2 linked regions of the Pseudovibrio sp. Tun.PSC04-5.I4 genome follow. The protein of the gene in region 1 interacts with the protein of each later gene in a pairwise test. Links are inferred from orthologs where the notes say so. Each region holds a gene or a part of one and is shown on either strand. Other genes may lie near its edges. The genes, in order: secD and pheT.

Evidence for each region.
Region 2: the proteins of secD (region 1) and pheT interact in binary tests that used the Escherichia coli proteins (3 or more experiments, as listed by UniProt). The link is inferred for Pseudovibrio sp. Tun.PSC04-5.I4 from one-to-one orthologs.

What each region holds. Positions count from the first base shown.
Region 1 is NZ_FNLB01000006.1:1,524,532-1,534,849, reverse strand. What follows is about bases 2,802-5,658. They hold secD (protein translocase subunit SecD), read left to right. Parts: upstream 2,802-3,356; coding sequence 3,357-4,961; downstream 4,962-5,658. Other genes in these bases: secF (protein translocase subunit SecF), read left to right, coding at 4,978-5,658; yajC (preprotein translocase subunit YajC), read left to right, coding at 2,931-3,260. Also shown: BLS62_RS12175 (M23 family metallopeptidase), read left to right, coding at 1-1,663; BLS62_RS12170 (ATP-binding protein), read right to left, coding at 1,720-2,616; more of secF, read left to right, coding at 5,659-5,919; BLS62_RS12150 (Mth938-like domain-containing protein), read left to right, coding at 6,067-6,471; BLS62_RS12145 (phytoene/squalene synthase family protein), read left to right, coding at 6,493-7,347; methylenetetrahydrofolate--tRNA-(uracil(54)-C(5))-methyltransferase (FADH(2)-oxidizing) TrmFO, read right to left, coding at 7,385-8,782; BLS62_RS12135 (hypothetical protein), read left to right, coding at 9,061-9,603; excinuclease ABC subunit UvrA, read right to left, coding at 10,224-10,318. UniProt on the Escherichia coli protein: Part of the Sec protein translocase complex. Interacts with the SecYEG preprotein conducting channel. SecDF uses the proton motive force (PMF) to complete protein translocation after the ATP-dependent function of SecA.
Region 2 is NZ_FNLB01000006.1:2,372,946-2,383,469, reverse strand. Bases 4,914-7,976 are described here. They hold pheT (phenylalanine--tRNA ligase subunit beta), read left to right. Parts: upstream 4,914-5,264; coding sequence 5,265-7,688; downstream 7,689-7,976. Other genes in these bases: BLS62_RS16205 (DUF134 domain-containing protein), read right to left, coding at 7,863-7,976; pheS (phenylalanine--tRNA ligase subunit alpha), read left to right, coding at 4,914-5,237. Outside these bases: istA (IS21 family transposase), read left to right, coding at 1-811; IS21-like element helper ATPase IstB, read left to right, coding at 808-1,635; BLS62_RS16220 (hypothetical protein), read left to right, coding at 2,873-3,643; more of pheS, read left to right, coding at 4,155-4,913; more of BLS62_RS16205, read right to left, coding at 7,977-8,300; BLS62_RS31735 (hypothetical protein), read right to left, coding at 8,566-8,727.

The sequences.
Region 1 (10,318 bases):
TAATGTGGACCGGTTTGGGCAATCAGAATATATAGATGAGCCAGTTTCTCCGTATCAAACTGCTGTTGTCGTAACACCTGGACTTCCAGCTATAAGTGGTCGTCGTGCTGTGCAGCGCGGAGTGGTGTTGCCTGCTCCAACTGGACGTAATGCCCAGTTGGTCACAGGATCGGCTCAGTCACGTCAGTATACGCATCAGATCTGGCAGCCATCCTTTTCCAAGAAACTAACGCCTGTTAGTGAACGGACCAAGGCCAGTGCGCGTGTTCCGGTTGCTTTAGCTAAAGCGCCGAATAGCGGAACCTTGGGCTGGACGCCTGTTGGTGGGCGTGTAGTGACGTTGAGATCCAATGAGAATATTGATTCGCTGTCATGGCAGTATCGCGTTCCTGTAAATGAAATCTTGCATGCAAACCGCGTGACGGTCAGGTCAGCCTTACAGCCAGGCGATTCTGTCGTCATTCCGGTTAAGGTGGTTCGCAAAACAAATCATTTGCCACGTGCGAGTGAGCGTATATTGCCGTCGAATAGCGCACTGCCGCTCCCAACAGCTTCAATTCCGGCGCGATATGCTACGCCGCTTGCTGGGAACGCGCAGACGGCTGCTAGAAAGCAGTCTTATCAAACATTTGCGACTAAAATTGCAGCTGTCTTGGTGCCTCCGGGAAATGTAGGCGAGCGATCTCGTCCTGTTTATAGTGATGCGCCGCCGCCAGCATATCCTGTTCAACGAAGTGCGCCGGTCCGCACTTTGCCTGCGTCCTCTCTTGCGCCTATTACAGCACCGGCGCCTGCTCAGGTTTATCGCGCACCGCAGTCAACGTATCGCAGTCAGTCGCTTGCGCCTGTTGTTGCCCCGCAAACCACAGCGCAACAACCAATTTATAGGGCTCCAGTTGCGGGTCAGTCAGCTCGGACTGTGCTGCCTACACGGATTTCTGCAAAGCCTAAGAGTAAACCTCAGGTTATTGTTGCAACCCGCAATGTATCTGCTCCTAGTCAGGTCGCTGCAAAAGCAGTTCCGCGCCCGAAAAATACGGCCCTGGCAGGTCTGCGTCAGCAACCTGCTCGTTCGCCAGAAACTCAGCCACGGAGCCTGGCCAACTCACTGACTCCAACGCCGCTGCATACGGCAAGTGTTCAAAGATCTCCAAAGCTGATTGCACCTGTAATTCCGGAAGGGGAAGTTGATGTTGTTCGTCTGGAACAACCTGAAGTTTCCAAGCCAGCGCCGGTCCAACAACGAGCTGCAGTTAAGACATCGCAAGTTGCGACTGCTGATGCTGCGACCTTCCGTTGGCCTGTTCGGGGCCGGATTATTTCCGATTTCGGTGTTAAGCCGGGTGGGTCCAAAAATGACGGCATCAACCTTGCTGTTCCCTCTGGGACGGATATCAAAGCTGCGGAAGACGGTACGATTGTTTACGCAGGCAATGAATTGAAGGGCTTCGGCAATTTGGTTTTGATCCGCCATGACGATGGCTGGGTATCTGCTTATGCGCACAATAAAGAGCTAAAGGTGCGCCGTGGTGACGTTGTGCGCCGTGGGCAGACGATTGCTATGGCTGGTGCAACCGGGTCTGTAACGCAGCCTCAACTGCATTTTGAGCTTCGCAAGGACAACAAGCCAGTGGACCCGATGAGCCACTTGCCACGATCCTAATAGATGTGAATACCATTTTGAAAAGGGCTCCGATTGCGGGGCCCTTTTTTGTTGTGTCAAAGCCTCTTGCCGAGGCGTCCTGCAAGGTCTTGAATGAATTGCCATGCAACACGTCCAGATCTGGCACCGCGCGTGGTGGACCATTCCAGAGCCTGCGCTCTGAGGTCTTCCGGCGTGATCACTAATTCGAAGTGCGTTGTATAACCCTCAATCATCTCAAGGTATTCCTCTTGAGAGCATTTGTGGAAGCCGATCCAAAGTCCGAATCGGTCAGACAACGATACTTTTTCTTCCACCGCTTCGCCCGCGTGGATGGCGGTGGAGCGCTCGTTCTCCATCATATCGCGCGGTAGGAGGTGGCGCCTGTTCGATGTTGCATAAAATAGTACATTGGATGGCCGACCTTCAATGCCGCCGTCTAGGGCAGCTTTGAGGCTCTTGTAGCTGGTGTCGTCACCATCAAAGGAAAGATCATCGCAGAAGATGATGAAATTGAATGGCTGGCCGCGCAACTGGTTCATCAAAGCGGGCAGGGCTTCAATATCCTCGCGGTGGATCTCGATCAGGATCAGTGTTTTGAAGTCCGCCACCGCTGCAAACTGAGTGTTGATGGAGGCGTGAGCGGATTTCACCAGTGATGATTTTCCCATACCACGCGCGCCCCAGAGCAGAACGTTGTTGGCAGGTAACCCCTTGGCAAACCGAGCGGTGTTGTCCATCAGTAAATTCTTGGAGTGATCAACGCCCTTGAGCAGGCTAATATCAACCCGGTTCACTTTGGGAACGGGAGACAACTCAAAAGGTGAGGGGTGAAATACAAACGCATCTGCCGCAGAAAAGTCGACAGGTGCGGTTGTTTTGGGGAGTGTGCTTGCCAGCAGGCTTACAATTTCATCGAGCTTATTTGTTAAAAGCGCGATCTCCGATGGTTCTCTATTTTCTTTAGTGATCATCTGTTTCTACGTGATTAACTCAGGTGCGGTGGCAAAAGCTTACGCATAATGAATTGGGTGAAAAATTGTCTAAGTAGTGGTTCTGGTGTTTAACCTGCGGCCAAGTATCCCTATTTACAGCTGTATCACGGCCAATACTCTTGGGGAAAGTCCTAGTTAGCATGTCAATGCCTTGAAAACACTGGAGTGGACTGTATAGTCCAGCCCAAAATCCTTGATCTTTCGGGTCATGGTGATTTTTGGTGAGGTTTGCCTCATCAGTCGTTTGACGAACGCCATCAGGTTCCTTTGGAATTTGTGGTAAGGAGAAACTAATGTTTATTACCCCTGCCTATGCGCAGTCTTTGGGTGGAGCTCCAGACATCCTTATGTCTGTCGTGCCATTTATTCTAATCTTCGTGATCATGTGGTTCCTGATCATTCGCCCACAGCGCCAGCGCATGAAGACCCATCAGCAAATGGTGAGCAACCTGCGTCGCGGCGATACTGTTGTGACCTCCGGTGGTCTGATCGGTAAAGTTGCCAAGATTGTTGATGATTCTGAGCTGCAGATGGATATTGCGGAGGGTACGCGTGTGCGTATTTCACGCGCTATGATCCAAGAGGTTCGTTCTAAAGGTGAACCTGTCAAGGACGGCGAATAATCGCGCCTTGATGCTTGTACTTTCAGAGAGCTTCAACCGTTAAGGCGCGGCCTTTGCGGTTGAAGCTCTCTGACTACTAGGACCGGGCATATACTCATGCTTCATTTTGCGCGTTGGAAAATCGCCCTAATTATCGTTGTGGTAGTGGGCGGTATACTTGCAACATTGCCGAACTTCTTCCCGGCAAGCACCGTTCAATCCTGGCCGGATTTTATGCCTAAGCGCCAGATTGTTCTCGGTCTTGACCTTCAGGGCGGTGCTTATCTGCTCTACGAGGTTGATAAGGAAGATTACAAAGAAAAGCAGTTCCGCCAGCTTACTGGTAGTATCCGCCAGGCCTTGCGTGAAAATCCACGCATCGGTTACACCGGACTGAGTATTCAAGGTGACGGCGTTCAGGTGCGCATTCGTGATGCTGCACGCTTTGATGAGGCTGAAAAACGCCTTGCAGAACTTGTTAATCCACTCAACTCCGGTGTTTTTGGCGGAACGGTGGTCAACGAATTTATTCTTGAACCTCAAGGTGACGGCCTATTCCGGATGGCCTTCTCTGCGGAAGGCCTGGACATGCGTCTTGCTTCCGTTGTGAAGCAATCCATCGAGGTTATCCGTCGCCGTGTTGATGAGCTTGGTACAACCGAGCCGTCTATCCAGCGTCAGGGCAGTGATCGTATCCTTGTGGAAGCTCCGGGTGAAAGCGACCCTCAGCGTCTGAAGGACATCATTGGCGCGACAGCTCAGTTGACATTCCATCTTGTTAGTCAGGAAATGAGTGCCTCACAGGCTCTTCAGGGACGCCCGCCAGCTGGTACAATGATTGTGGATGGAACTGATGGTCAGCCGTACTTGCTGAGTGAGTCGCCGTTGCTGACTGGTGAAGAACTTCAGGATGCGTCGGTCTCCTTTGACCAGCAGACCAATGAACCTGTTGTGAACTTCCGCTTCAACACCTCCGGCGCCCGCGTCTTTGCAAATGTGACCCGCGCCAATGTTGGGCGTCCGTTCGCGATTGTTCTGGATGATGAAGTTATTACCGCTCCGGTTATTCGTAGCCCGATTACAGGTGGTTCCGGTCAGATTTCCGGTAGTTTCACTGTTGATGGTGCAAATGATCTTGCTGTTCTTTTGCGTGCTGGTGCGCTTCCTGCGCGTCTGGACGTTGTTGAAGAGCGTTCTGTTGGACCGGGCCTTGGTCAGGATTCCATTGATAGCGGCAAAATTGCCTCCATCGTGGCAGCATCTGCTGTGATCTTGTTCATGCTGGCTGCTTACGGTCAGTTCGGTATCATTGCCAATCTGGCGCTGACAGCTAACGTGTTCCTGATCTTTGGTGTTCTCACCATGCTTCAGGCGACATTGACGCTGCCGGGTATTGCTGGTGTGGTTTTGACCATTGGTATGGCGGTTGATGCGAATGTGCTGATTTATGAGCGTATTCGTGAAGAAGCACGGGCAGGTCGCTCTGCAATTGGAGCTATCGATGCGGGCTTTACTCGTGCACTTAGCACAATTTTGGATGCGAACATCACCACGTTGATCGTGGCTATGATCCTGTTCTTCATCGGGTCTGGACCTGTAAAAGGGTTTGCTGTGACTTTGATGGTTGGTATCTTTACCACTGTGTTCTCAGCATTCACCATTTCACGTTTCCTCATCTCAATATGGGTGAAGCGTAAGCGTCCATCCAAATTACCAATTTGATCCGGAGCGTAAAAAGATGAAACTTCTTAGACTTGTTCCGGAGGTAACCAATTTCCGCTTTATGCATTGGCGGGCGTTGAGCTACCCAATTTCCGGAATTACAGCGGTTCTTTCAATCGTGCTGTTCCTTACTGTCGGGTTGAACTACGGCATCGACTTTAAGGGCGGTACACTGATTGAGCTGCAAAGCACCAATGGTCCCGCAGACCTTTCTGGTATTCGTAAAACGTTGGGTGGTTTGGGTCTGGGTGATGTGCAGGTTCAGGAATTTGGGTCTCCGACCGAAGTTCTGATCCGCATTGAATCTCAGGGTGAAGGCGAAGATGCTCAGCAGGGTGCCATTGAGAAAATCCGTGGTGCGTTTACTGAGAATATCGCGTTCCGCAGAACAGAAGTTGTGGGACCTCGTGTTTCCGGCGAGTTGGCATATGCTGGCTCTCTGGCGGTTGGTTCTGCACTGCTGATGATCATGTTTTACATCTGGTTCCGCTTTGAATGGCAGTTCGCAGTTGGGGCAATTATTACCACCTTCAACGATATCTTGCTGACAGTCGGGTTATTCTCAATCCTGCAGCTGGACTTTTCTCTGTCCAGTATCGCAGCGGTTTTGACCATCATCGGTTACTCACTTAATGATACCGTGGTGGTTTATGATCGTATTCGTGAGAACCTGCGCCGTTACAAGCGTTTGTCCTTGGAAGAGCTGCTGGATAAGTCCATCAATGAAACACTTTCCCGTACAACCATGACGTCTGTAACAACGCTTCTGGCACTGTTTGCATTGTACTTCCTGGGCGGAGAAGTGATCCAGTCGTTCGTTCTGGCTATGATCTTCGGTATCGTGATTGGTACGTACTCTTCTATCTTCCTGGCCTCTCCACTGCTGATGCTTTTGAAGCTTCGCACCAGTGTGTTTGACAAGGGTGAAGATGATAAAACACCAGTAACATCTGCATAGTTTGCCGGATGTGCTGCACTTTTAAATGGGGCTGACTACACTTGTGGTCAGCCCCATTTTTTATATTGGACATTCTGACCGTCGGAATTAAACAGAGGCTACTACTTTGCTAGTACACTGGACGCGGTTACACCTTTGGAGGACACAATGGGACTACGCGGCGAGCCAATGGAAGTACGGGATGCGCATTATCCTAGTATGGTCCAGATTGATGCCTACGGAAATGGCGGGTTCCGATTTGCAGATATGTCCCATCGAGGATCGTTGATGTGTGTTCCTTCAGGTGTGTATGGTTGGGATCCGGAGCGTTTTGAAGAGATTACAGATGCTGCGCTTGCTCAGATTCTCACGGAATCTGACGGTATTGAAGTGCTGTTGATTGGTACTGGCGATGAAATGCATCCGTTTTTAGAGTCTCGCAAGACGCTGTTTCGTGAGAAAGGTATTATGGTCGACAGCATGTCCACCGGGGCAGCCGTGCGCACATACAATGTTTTGCTTGCTGAAGATCGCGCCGTTGCCGCAGTCTTTATCGCTGTTGAAGATGCGTAAACTGGAAAGCGTGATCTGGATATGAGCCAAGCCTTTGACCACTGTGATGATTTCGTAAAACGCTTTTCCTATGAGCGGTACTTGAGTACTCTGTATGCTCCGGCGATTGCTCGTCCAAGTTTATCAGCAATCTACGCCTTTGCCTGCGAGATTGCGCGGATCCGTGAGCTGGTCAATGAACCTATGCCGGGTGAAATTCGGCTGCAATGGTGGCATGATACACTGAGCGGGACGGAACACGGGGATGTGGAGTTTAATCCGGTCGCACAAGCCGTTTTGCAGACAATTGATCATCACAAGCTGCCAAAAGAGCCATTTCTGAACTTGATATCCGCGCGTCGGTTTGATTTGTATTCTGATCCGATGCCAACGCTCAATGATCTTGAAGGGTATTGCGGCGAGACCAACTCTTCAGTTGTTTTACTGGCTTCTCTCATCTTAGGCGGTGAGCATGCTGACACTCAAGTTACTGATGCTTGCGGGCATGGCGGGGTCGCTTATGCGCTGGCTGGCCTGTTGCAGACCTTGACGTGGCAAGCCGCGCGGCACCAACAATTTATTCCCAATGATGTGCTTGAACGCCATAGTGTTTTGGCCAATGCCTTCACTGGCAGCAACTCCAATGACGGTGTATGGGCTGTGTTTGAGGAGATGATCACCCATTGTAACCATCACCTCGATCAATGTGAGGCAGCGCTGGTCGGTGTTGATCCGCGGGTATTGCCAGCCTTTTTGCCGGTGTTTCAGGCACGACTGTTTTTAAATGATGCGGACAAAGATAACTTTGAACCTCTTGTGGTTCATGGGGGAGCTTCTCATATGCGTAGAATGTGGTGCATGTGGCGGACGTCAAGGCATCTTGCAAAGCTCGTATGAGAATAAAAAAGGCCGGTGTTCCCGGCCTTTTTATTGATTAGGTCGTTGCGACCCAAGCTTTAAAATCATCCAGACCACGTTTGGCCATGACCTGCTTTTTGAGGCGGGTTTTTTCTTTACCGCGCAAGCGTTTGCCTTCCGGATGCTTGGGCATTTCATCCAGTGGTGGCAGCAGACCGAAGTTGATGTTCATCGGCTGGAAGGAACGCGGGCCTGAGCCGCTTTCCCGGTCAATATGACCACCTGTGATGTGGTTGACAATTGCACCACATGCCGTTGTGACGGGAGGTGGGGTGATGATGGTACCAAGTGCCTGATGAGTAGCAAATAAGCCAGTCAGACAGCCAACTGCTGTGGATTCCACATATCCTTCACAGCCTGTGATCTGACCTGCAAAGCGAACATGTGGCATGGCCTTCAAGCGCATCTGGTCATCCAGCAAGCGCGGGGAATTGAGGAAGGTGTTGCGGTGTAATCCGCCAAGGCGGGCAAATTGCGCTTCTTCCAAACCTGGAATCATGCGCAAGATCTCAGCTTGCGGCCCGTATTTCAGTTTGGTCTGGAAGCCAACCATGTTGTACAGCGTGCCAAGGGCATTATCCTGCCGCAGCTGCACAACTGCATAAGCTTTGATGTCTGGCTGGTGAGCGTTTGTCAGACCCATTGGCTTCATTGGGCCATACCGCAGTGTTTCCCGGCCCCGTTCTGCCATCACTTCAATCGGCAGGCAGCCATCAAAGTAAGGGGTGTTTGCTTCCCATTCTTTGAAAACGGTTTTCTCACCGCCAATCAGCGCATCGATAAAGGCTTCGTATTGCTCTTTATCCATTGGGCAGTTGATATAATCTTTCCCATTGCCGCCTGGGCCAACCTTGTCGTAGCGAGACTGGAACCACGCCACATCCATATTGATGCTTTCGGTGTGGAGGATTGGCGCAATGGCATCAAAGAATGCTAAGGAATCTTCCCCCGTAACGCGCATAATTTCCTCAGACAACGCTGGCGAGGTCAGTGGCCCCGTTGCAAGGATCACCTGACCTTGATCTTCTGCTGGGATCTGCGTGACTTCTTCGCGGCGGATCTCAATGTTCTCGTGGTTCTCAAGAGCGGCTTGTACAGTCTGCGAAAACCCATCGCGATCCACTGCCAAAGCTCCCCCAGCGGGGACTTTGTTGGCATCGGCGGATTTTAAGATGAGGGAACCAGCAGCGCGCAGCTCGGCATGCAACAGGCCAACCGCATTGTTTTCAGCGTCATCAGACCGGAAAGAGTTGGAGCAGACCAACTCAGCAAGGCCATCGGTTTGATGCGCATCGGTTTTCCGTGTCGGGCGCATTTCATGCAAAACGACCTTGAGGCCTTTTTCTGCAATTTGCCAAGCTGCCTCTGAGCCTGCGAGGCCGCCACCAACCACATGTATGGGTTGCTTAGTCATTTCTCATCCAATCAGACTGGGCTGCTGTTGCGCCATTGCGCTTGTAGAAGCCTAAGTGTTTATTGCTTGCAAATTGCTTAGCCTCAGAACTTGCTCAATTCAATCATTTAGGTCATCAATTTCCCATGGTCGTTCAAAGTGATTCACATAAACATATGCATATTTCAAAAAAGAAATTGAAGAAGATTTCTCAAGGTTTAATCGTTGTCGTGTCTGCTCTCGGGCTTTCTGCCTGTATGAGCCAAATTAACGGGCCGCCGAGCTCATGGTACGCCCAAATGGGTGCTCTCGAAAACAAAGTTGATACGCTCTATATCTGCCATGGATTTGGATGTGAATATCGCACGGCAGTTTCCTTCAACGCGCAAGACAAACGCGAATTGCGCACACTCCTGAAGCGCGGAGCTAAAAGCCCGGAGGCTGAACGTAAAGCGATTTCCCAAGCGGTGCAGTGGCAGGAGATACGCGTTGGTCCTGTGGTTGGGTCCTCCGACGATATTGGCGGACTTGATATGGGTAATGGTAATGTCAGAGGTCAAATGGACTGTATTGACGAGGCCACCAATACGACCAGCCTGCTCACCTATGCAAGCGCGCAAGGGTGGTTGAAGTACCACCGTGTAACGCGGCCTGCCTCCCGGGGGTATTTCCTTGATGGTAAGTACCCACATGCCTCCGCGGTTGTTGTCGATGAAACGACACAGGTTCCGTGGGTTGTTGATAGCTGGCGGTTAAGCAATGGCAAGGCGCCGGATATTTTGCATCTGTCCAAGTGGATGCATATGACGAGCGCAGACTTGGTGAAGCCACACATCCAATAAATTTGCTAGGGGGCCAAAAAATGAAGAAGCGCGTTGCAGATGTGACGCGCTTTTATTTTGTACTGTGGTTGGGCTGATTTGGAAAAAGAGGCCTTAAAACAGCTAACGCCCGTCGATGGGAGGAACGACGGGCGAAGCTAGTAAACAGAGAACTGGGAGGAAATCTCTGTTTCGGACCCATCAAGTGGCTTGGGAGGAGGTGCCACCTGAGGATTGTATGTTGGGCCACTGAAAAGATTGGGAGGAGTTCCTCAGCGGCCTTGAGGTGGTTTATACAAAAGAGTTTCTAATTGTGCATCACATCATTTCGCATGTCCGCTATGCGTAATATGCATAGCAAGTTCGATGTGAAGTATCTCATTTTCGCTAATAGGGACAGAATTTGCCGTATATACTATAGTGCAATGCAATAAAAATGTGATTTAAAGCACAAAACTGCATACCTAAAAAGCAGAATGCCTAATTATTATGCATTTAATGGGCTGGACTTAATCAATTTTCAATGAATCGAATATGGCACTGCGAAAGGCGTGCTGTGTTTTGGCGCTGGGATTTGTGCGCAAAAGAGAATTATATAGAAAAAGGAGTGGCTAAGGAAATCGCAGCCACTCCGGATGTTGTTATTCAGCTGCGTCGAGTTTGCCTGATCCACGCCGGTCAAACAGCTCTTTAAGAAAGTGCCCGGTATAGCTTTCCGGTACTTCCGCTACATCTT
Region 2 (10,524 bases), 850 kb from region 1 along the record:
GGTGCTGAGTAATTCACGGTTTTTGTGGGGGCGCTATTGTGCCAATCAAAAACTAGAGACAGTCCTGCGTTGTCATATCGCGGCCTTTGAGGTCTTCGGCGGAGCGACACTGGAAGTCCTGTATGATCGCATGAAGACAGCCGTTCTGGGAGAGGAGCCAGATGGCACTGTTCTTTTTAATCCTGCTCTTGTCGCTCTTCTGGACCATTATGGCGCTCAGCCGGATGCCTGCCAGCCCTACCGGGCCAAAACCAAGGGCAAGGTGGAGCGGCCATTTCGTTACATCCGGCAGGATTTCTTCCTTGGTCGTACGGTCCGCGATCTGGACGATCTTAATGCCCAGTTCACACGCTGGTGCAAGGAAATTGCCAATGCCCGTGTTCATGCCACCACCAACCGTGTGGTGGGCGAGGTCTTTGGAGAGGAACAGCCCGCTCTGATCCCTTTGCCAGCGCACCCTTATGATGCTGTTTTACTGGTGGAGCGGCGGGTCACGCGTGATGGCATGGTCTCCGTTGGAGGTAATCTTTATTCAGTGCCGGACACCGTTAAGAAACGGATGGTCGAAGTCCAGCATCACCCGCAAGAGGTGCGCATCTATGAAAACGGTCAGCTCATCGCCACCCATCCGGTCATGGAGGGAAAGAACCAGCGCCGGGTTGATCCATGCCATCGCAAGGCTCCTCCACGGGCAACACAGCGCCGTCGTCTGGCTGCGGAGCCAACCAAACACAGCGGTGTAAACCAACGCCCACTGGAGTTCTATGAAGCGGTAGGTCAACGACTTGCCAGTACTGGAGGTAAGCCATGAGTTCGCTCAGTAAACGCATTCAGTCTTCACTGGTAGGCTTAAAAATGCCGCGGGCTTTAGAGGTGCTCGACCACACGCTGAGCCAATTGGAACAAGGGGAACTCACGGCACTGGAGGCCCTGGATTCTCTGCTCAATGAAGAATATTCAACACGCGAGGGCCGCCGTATCGGCGTCGCCCTGACGACAGCGCGGCTTACTCCGATAAAAACACTGGAAAGCTTCGACTTTACCTTCCAGCCCTCGCTGGACAGGGATCGCATCATGGCTCTAGCCGAACTGGAGTTCATCACTCGCAATGAAGTGGTACACTTTCTCGGTCCACCTGGTACAGGAAAGAGCCATCTGGCAACTGCTCTTGGGGTTGCAGCCGTTAAAGCGGGTAAACGGGTGTATCGCATTGCTTTAGCTCACCTCATCGAAGCCTTGGCAAAAGCTGAAAAAGAAGGGCGGTTGACTGAGAAACTACGCTTCTTTGCACGAACTTCACTGCTAATCGTCGATGAAATCGGTTATCTGCCAATTACCAATGGGGGAGCAAACTTGTTCTTCCAGCTCGTCAATGCCAAATATGAAAAGGGATCCATGATCCTCACCTCAAACCGTGGCTTTGCGGAATGGGGGGAGATCTTTGGTGATCGCGTTATTGCCACAGCCCTTCTCGATCGGCTTTTGCATCATGCCGTCGTCATCCAGATCGAAGGTGCTAGTTATCGGTTGCGCAGCCATGCGGACCTCATGCCAGAGCACGTACGGGCTAACGCTTCAATAGCTCCACCTCCACCACCAAAACGACGCGGCAGGCCACCCAAAAAGGAGAGTTAGACCCACAGAAAAGGCTGGTCACCAAATACTCAAACTGAGGACTTTCCGTCCAGCACATGTGGGGAAATTTGACTCAGCATTGACACACCGATCATTGGAGTAGGAGGAGGCTCTTTCTGGGTCCCGGCTCGGGGGCCGGGATGACACCAGAGGGGAAAGAGGCGCACCTCTGAGTTTCGCCGAGCGGGGTCTTGGCGGATGAGATGGTATCTAGGGGGTGAACACCCGAGGGTGAGGTTTGGCCTCGCAACACGCCCTGGTGTCATCCCGGGCGGAGCAACGCGAAGACCCGGGACCCAGAACCAGCGGAATACCAAACACAAACCTCTCAGTTTAGCGCTGACAAGTGCCAGCCACTCGACATGGCAGGGCGGAGTGTTTCACGGCGCACAAAAGCGAACACTGGAGTCGGTGGAGGCGCTCTCTGGGTCCCGGCTAGGAGGTCGGGATGACAGCCGAGGGGGAGAGAGGCGCATCTCTGATTTTTGCGGAACAGAGGCTTGGCCGATGAGATGGTATCTGGGGGATGAGACACCCGTGGGTGAGGTTTGGCCTCGCAACACGCCCAGTGTCATCCCGGGCGGAGCAACGCGAAGACCCGGGACCCAGAACCAGCGGAATACCAAACACAAACCTCTCGGTTTAGCGCTGACAAGTGTCAGCCACCCGGCATGGCAGGGCGCACTGCTTCACGATGCACAACACCGATCATTGGAGTAGGAGGAGGCTCTCTCTGGGTCTCGGCTCAGGGGCCGGGATGACACCCGGTGGGTGTGATGCACCTTTGAGTTTCACCGAGCTGCGTGTTGGTTGATGAGATGCTATCTGGAGGACGACACACCTGTGGGTGAGGTTTGGCCACGCAACACGCCCCGGTGTCATCCCGGGCGGAGCAACGCGAAGGCCCGGGACCCAGAACCAGCGGAACACCAAACACAGACCTCTCGGTTTAGCACTGACAAGCGCACGAGAACCGGCAAGGCAAGACCGTCAACTTTCACGGGCACATCAACATTCATTAGAATGACGGGGCACTGGATCCCGGCTCGGAGGCCGGGAAGACACTTGAGGGTTCCGCGCGTCTGACTTTTATGCTTCGCTATCATCCCGGATAAACGAAATGTGATCCGGGGGCCATCTCGCAGTTCTATCTTTGGTTCTTTCACAGCGGTACTAATGCGGTTATGCTAACTGGCAGATTACATTAGGTGTTTCAGTTTTTTCTAGGTGTTTATTGATGAGATACGTCGGCTGGTTTCTGTTCCTTGTCGCAGCTGGGTTTTTATTCTGGCTAGCATTTATTTTCGGAATTAGCTTTCTTCAGCTCAACGGCCTTTTGTTAAACGATATCATTCAGATTGAGGCGACATTTAAAGACTTCTCTTGGATTGAATTCGTTGCTGCCTTTGGAACTGTTGCAGCCGCCTACGCAGCTTACAGGTCTGCTGATGCAGCTAAGCGTTCTGCTGAATTGGGTGCCGCCACACTTAGTGAGATGAGATTACAACGACAATCAGTACAGGATATTGCTGAAAAACAAGAGGAAATTGAGCTTGATAAGCAGAAATCTATAGCTCAAGCGGACAGAGCAATGATGTCTTTTGCTTTATCTGGATTATGTTCTTACCTAACCAAAGCAGCGCAATTTTATGAGCATTTATTGATGAAGATGCGGAAAAATTACAATGATCCATCAATCCCAACCTCGATCTCAATTCATGAGATAGTTTTGGAAATTGATTTTAAGGCAGATCTTCCCATTCGCGAAATTCAAATGTTACATGCCGCACTCTCGTCAAATAGTGATAAGTTGAAAGAGATTTCTGCTATATTTGTAAAGCTCCAAATAACTCACGCACGACTTACGGGGGCTCTGAACAATCAGGTCGAGGGCTTCGAGGCCTCTCATACATCAACGAAATTAAATATATCGCACAAGCCCATTTCGAGACTTCTGAGTTGTTTGATTGGAGCCGAATGGAAGATGACAATGCAACAGAAGTTCTGAATCCAATAAGAACCGCTTTATGCAATATGTACATTAGTCGTTTATTGATAGAAGAAATTGCACCAAAGGCTGCTGAACAAAAACTTGAAGCCGCGCCAGCGTAATTGATATCTCCTTCCCCCGCCACTCCCTCTCTGATACCATCCCCACACCACAACCAATCCTCAAAGGATTCCCCATGCCGCTCGGCACATACATTGCAGCACCATTCACCGCTCGCACCCATGATGGTCCGGCGTGTGGGCGATTTATGGGCTTGGCTTAACGCGTTTAAGCAACGGGGAACTGCGTAGCATGAGCTGCAAATTTTCCTCAGTGATCACCAGCGAATAGCTAAAATAGGGCATTCTGAGTGTTTTCATCGCAATAGTTGGAAAACAATCGCTCAGAAATCACGTCTAGCCCTTTATTGCGCTGGCTGCATTCGTTAAAAGACCTCCACGAATTTTATCTGCCCAGCCGTGACTCACGTTGCGTTCGGCTGTTGGCACATGCAAACCCTTGAGGGATTATGTCCGACCTCGAAACACTCGAAGCCGAGATTAACACCGCGATTGCCGGTGCTGACTCTGAAGCCGCACTGGAAGACGTGCGTGTTGCCGCCCTTGGCAAAAAGGGTAGCGTTTCTGAAAAAATGAAAACGCTTGGTAAAATGAGCTCGGAAGAGCGCAAGGAAATGGGTCCTGCACTCAACGGCTTGAAAAACCGCCTTGGCGAAGCAATAGCTGCCCGCAAAGAGCTGCTCAAGATCGATGCTCTTAACGCCCGTCTCGCCTCTGAAACCGTTGATGTGAGCCAGCCGCTGCGCAACACCCCGGCAGAAGAAGGCCGTATCCACCCAATCACTCAGGTAACTGAAGAGCTGACCGCGATCTTTGCGGACATGGGCTTCTCCGTTGCTGAAGGCCCGGATATCGAGACTGATGAGCTGAACTTCACCGCTCTCAACTTTCCGGAAGGCCACCCGGCCCGCGAAATGCATGACACCTTCTTCTTTAATGAAAGAGAAGACGGCGAACGTATGTTGCTGCGCACGCACACCTCTCCGGTTCAGATCCGCACCATGCGCAATCAGGAACCACCGCTGCGCATTATCATTCCGGGCCGCACATACCGCTGTGATAGCGATCAGACCCACACACCAATGTTCCACCAGATGGAAGGCCTCGTGATCGACAAGACCACGCATATCGGCCACCTGAAGGGCACACTGGAAGAGTTCCTCAAAGCTTTCTTTGAAGTGGACAATGTGGAGCTGCGCTTCCGCCCAAGCTTCTTCCCGTTCACCGAACCTTCCATGGAAGTGGACGTGAAGTGTGATCGCTCCGGTTCCGAGGTGAAAATCGGCACCGGCGACGACTGGATGGAAATTCTCGGTTGCGGCATGGTTCATTCAAATGTTCTGCGCAACTGTGGTCTGGACCCGGATGTGTATCAGGGCTTTGCGTGGGGCATCGGCATCGACCGCCTCGCAATGCTTAAGTACGGCATGAACGACCTGCGCGCCTTCTTTGATGCAGATGTGCGCTGGCTGAAGCATTACGGCTTCCGCCCACTGGACGTTCCATCCTTAATGGCAGGCCTTTCCAAGTAATCTTGGTCCTAACAAAAGAGCAGACACATGAAATTCACTCTTTCCTGGCTCAAGGACCATCTTGAGACCGATGCAAGCCTTGATGCAATTGTTGAGCGCCTGACGCTGATCGGGCTGGAAGTGGAAGAGGTCACCAATCCGGCTGACCGTCTTGGCACATTCAAAATCGCCCGCGTGCTGGAAGCTGTTCAGCATCCCAATGCCGATCGCCTCCGCGTGTTGAAAGTTGACACCGGCGAAGGCGAACCGATGCAGGTTGTGTGCGGTGCACCAAATGCCCGCACCGGTCTGGTCGGCGTATTCGCCAAGCCGGGCGATTATGTCCCCGGTCTGGACGTGACACTCGCTGTTGGCAAAATCCGCGATGTGGAAAGCTTCGGCATGATGGCCTCCGAGCGCGAGCTGGAACTGTCTGACGAGCACGACGGCGTTATCGACCTGCCGGAAGATGCTCCGGTTGGCATGCGCTATGTGGATTACGCGGGTATGAATGACCCGGTTATCGAGATTGGCCTGACACCAAATCGCCCGGATTGCGCTGGTGTTTATGGTATTGCGCGTGATTTGGCAGCGTCTGGCTTAGGAACGCTAAAAACCCCGCAAAAAACGCAAATCAACGCACATAGCGACGCAAATGACCCAAAAGTCCTTATGGATCTAGGGGATAGCCCGGAACATTGCCCTGCATTTGGCTACCGTGTGGTCCGCGGCATCAAAAACGGCCCGTCGCCTAAATGGATGCAAAAGCGCCTGATTGCTATCGGTCTGCGCCCGATTAATGCCCTCGTGGACATCACCAATTACATGACGATGGACCAGAGCCGTCCACTGCATGTCTTTGATGCAGATAAGGTTTCGGGCAATCTCACCATTCGTCACGGTAAAGCTGGTGAAGAACTTGTTGGCCTCGACGGCAAAACTTATGCCGTGGATGAAAACGTAGTTGTGATTGCAGACGACAACGGTCTGGAATCCCTCGGCGGAATTATGGGTGGAGAATCAACAGGTTGTGACGAAAACACAACCAATGTTGTGATCGAAAGCGCGCTGTGGTGTCCAAACCGCATTGCCCGCACAGGCCGCAAACTGGGAATATCTACCGATGCTCGCTACCGGTTTGAGCGCGGTGTAGACCCTGCCTACATGGTGGAAGGCCTTGAAGTTGCTACAAAATTGGTTATGGACCTGTGTGGTGGCGGTGAAGCGTCTGACCTCAATGTACTAGGAGAAGTCCCGCAGGAAGAGCGCATAATTGAGTTCCCATTCAGTGAAGTGAAGCGCCTTTCCGGTTTGGAAGTCTCCCGCGGTGAGATCAAAGCTATCCTCACCCTCCTTGGTTTCTGGGTTGCTGGAAACAGCGGTGTGGTGAAGGTTTCTCCTCCTAGCTGGCGTCCGGACGTACACGGAAAAGCTGATTTGGTGGAAGAGGTTATGCGTATTGTTGGCATCGACAAAGTGCCAACTGCTACCCTGCCTCGCATGGAGCCAATCTCCCAAAAGGTGCTAACTGTTAGCCAAACCCGCCGCTCTTATTCCCGCCGCGCACTAGCAACACGCGGCATGGATGAAGCTGTGCTCTGGTCCTTCATCCCCAAAGCACAGGCTGAACTGTTCGGCGGTGGTAACCCATTGCTGTCATTGGCAAATCCGATCTCATCAGACATGTCTGACATGCGCCCATCCCTGCTGCCCGGCTTGCTCTCCGCATCCCAGCGCAACGCAGACCGTGGTTACGCAGATGTCGCACTGTTCGAAGTCGGCCAAGTATTTGAAAACGATAGCGAAAACGGCCAGAAGATGGTCGTCGCAGGCATTCGTCGCGGCACAGCAAAACCAACCGGCTCAGGCCGTCATTGGTCTGGGTCCGCTGAAAACGTTGACGTTTTCGACGCGAAAGCCGATGCTGGTGCAGTGCTGTCCTCAATAGGTGCTGCGGTTGATAAGCTGATGGTCTTCGCTGATGCGCCATCCTACTACCATCCAGGCCGCTCTGGTGCGCTGAAGATGGGGCCGAAAAACACTCTGGCTTACTTCGGTGAAATCCATCCTAAGACCTTGGAATCATTGGATATTGAAGGGCCGCTTGTCGCGTTCGAAGTGTTCATCGATGCGGTGCCGACTCCGAAAAAGAAGGCCACTAAATCCAAAGGTGCTTTGAATGCTGCGGATCTTATGTCGGTGAAACGCGATTTTGCGTTCCTTGTTGATGCTTCTATCCCGGCTGATAAGCTGCTTCGCGCTGCGAAGGGCGCCGATAAGACTTTGATCACAAACGTGAATCTCTTCGATATCTACGAAGGGCAGGGCGTTCCGGAAGGTCAGCGCTCCCTCGCGATTGATGTGACGCTGCAGCCAACCAAAAAGACCCTCACCGATGAGGATATCGAGGCGGTCTCAAACAAGATTGTTGCGTCCGTTCAAAAGGCTACAGGTGGTACCCTGCGGGGATAACACTTTCATCCTGAACATCAAAAAACGCGGTTTCCAAAATGACTTGGGAACCGCGTTTTTCTTTATCGATGCTTAAAGTCTCCGCTGTGTGAAGTAAGCCGGAAAGGCGGAGAACTTCGGTGCGGGTAGGGTATAAACTCGCACACCGCATCAGATAAGTTAAATTAAATGACCTCAACCCGCCTCATCCACGCGAGACTCCGCTGGCGGCACTACAACATCCTCTGAGATGACACCGGCTCGCCCGCAAAACCCGCGCCGTCGCCGCATCCGTTGGCAATCCTCGCCGCTTAGCTCGGCCTCAGGCGCACAGGCAGCCGCCATCTCAACAGCACCGCCCTCAATTTTGAGCGCCATCCCCTCGCAAAGCGCAGTCGCTACAGTCGTACGAGCATGCGCGACGAGCCGAGAGAACGTAGGCCGGGATATTCCCATTAAGTCAGCTGCAGCAGCATGTTCCAGGCCTTCTGCATCGGCCAGTCGCAACGCTTCCATGCCATCTTCGGTCAGTACAGCGGCTTTCAGCTTGCGCAAAGGAACCCCTTGCGGTTTGAAAAATCGAACTCCGCTGGTCGAGCCTTGTATCATGCGAAGTTTTCTAGGACGTGGCATAACAAATACCTCTTTATATGAGCTTATGTTCATAACAATGCACCCGTCAAAATAATCTGACAAGTTAGGAAATGAACATACGTTCATAACCTCACCTGCCACCAACCAAGAACACAACCGCTGCGCCCAACGGCCAACCCGGTAATCGCAACCTCAGGAAACTGGGCAGAACCCAACGCCAACGCGGGGATAAACCGCCAAACCAATGGCAAAACCGCCCGTTACATAGCAACGCAAACAGGTGGCCAAGAAAATGCCCCTTATCCTAGGTGTTGGTGGTGATAAGTCTGGTGCAGATCTCGTCCTCAACCTCATTCATGGAAGAGGTTGTCAGCTGCCCTCCACCGTCAAATAACAAGGGCACTTCCTTGGTGGTCACATCCTGCCCATGGATCCACATGTCCACAACGGGATTGCGGTCCCCCACGCGTGATCAAACGCATACGCATTGTATTTCAACATCTTATTGCCGCTGGCGGCGAAGTCCGTGAAGCGTAGGTCAGCCGACACAACGCGCAGACCTTCCTTTGTCGTCCAGCCGTTCCCAGCCCTAACGGATCAAAGGATGCAAGTTCTCATTGCCACCAGAAGTGCAGCCGGGAACCAGCATACCGAGCAACAGACGGAGTATAACGTGCACACGCCTCCATCTTATGCCCCGTCGCGGCCCTTTTGCGTTGCTATGTAAACCAACGAAGCAAACTCCAAGAACCCATGGGAATAGAACCTCGTCCTCCTATCCGCACGGGGTGTATAAGCCGGCCATGTAAACCAAAGATTGCGCGCTTATCAGTACTATTGGGGACTCGAACTTTTAAAACTAACTAGAAGTTTCAAAAGGGTAGAACAGAGCCACACCTCTGGCAAAGGGCAGGGCACCAAGTCGCACCTGCAACCGTCATGTGGAAGACAGCGTCAGAATATCGAGAAGGACACGGGCACAACTCCGCTCAAGAGCGTTTGCGTTGCTTTGCACGGTTTTGCATTTTCCTGCGTTCCTATGAAGACCTGCAGCTGCCCCAAATCCCACAATGCCGAACCATCGAGAAAATCAATTTGAGCAGCCCAAAAGTCCGATACCTAATAAAACTAGCTGCCGAGAAATCAATACCAACCCACCATACGGCTTTGCGACGAAGCTGAGCCGTTAACAAAGCGCAGATCGTTGCACACTTAAGCCCACGATGAGCACGGAGGAGCTCAGATGTTGCCTCCCCCTCGGTGTCATCCCGGGCGAAGACCCGGGACCCAGAGCCCCAGGCTCAAACCCTAGCCACTTTATCCCCCCGAGCTGAAAAACTTACCCAACAAACACTCACCGCAATCAACATCCCCTCGCTGGGTCCCTGTGTGTCATTCTTGTGCCTGAATGGGTGTGAGGCGGAGGGTGTCGGGTTCCAGATCAGAGCCCTGAACGGCCTTTCGATCATGAGTCCGCCGGCTCGGTGACCGGGATGACGACAAAAGGAGGGGTGTTCAAAGCGCTCCCCCTCACGAACCCGTTGCCTTAAGCCCGCAATATAGCTCCCGGGAAACTGGACCCAGTTATTGGGGAATAGTTACACGCCACGCACCATGGCATCGGCATGCAGTATGTTCTGGCAGGCCTATATACAAGCTCCATTGGTCCGCAAAGCATATCGAAGGCCAGTGATATTTGACGATTCGGAGCCTAAGTCTCACCCCGCCAAACTGCCTGCACGCGAGAGTGTTTCATGCCAATTCATATTATAATAATGGCAGGACCAACTAATATATAAGAATATTGTGGAATATTTCGCTCAATACCCAGGGGAATAAAATCAGATAAAGCGGGGCAAACACCACCGGTAACAGTGGAAGCCCTTGGTGCCTCTGCGGAAGAAGACCGTACGGCACATCGCGCGGCGGCATGCAACAGGGCATTGTGACTGTGCACCTAAGTAGTTTTTCATTTTGACTTTTCGGCCAAAAACCACAAACTCCGTTGTGTGCAATTAATTCGGTCTCTGAAATTGCACAGGGAGTTTGAAAATGCGCTATTTTCAGGTGTATTTGAATAAATTGAAGAGCTATAAATTACCTTGGCACATCGAAGATGTTTCCATGGCTAACAATCTGCACCTGGTATAGCCACTCCTCGTCATGCGATGGAGTCGCTCCTGTCGTGTGGACGCATGTGATCCTGCTTTCAGCCTCTTACAGTCCGCCACAGATGCGGAGCGCCGAAGCTGGCCAGCACATG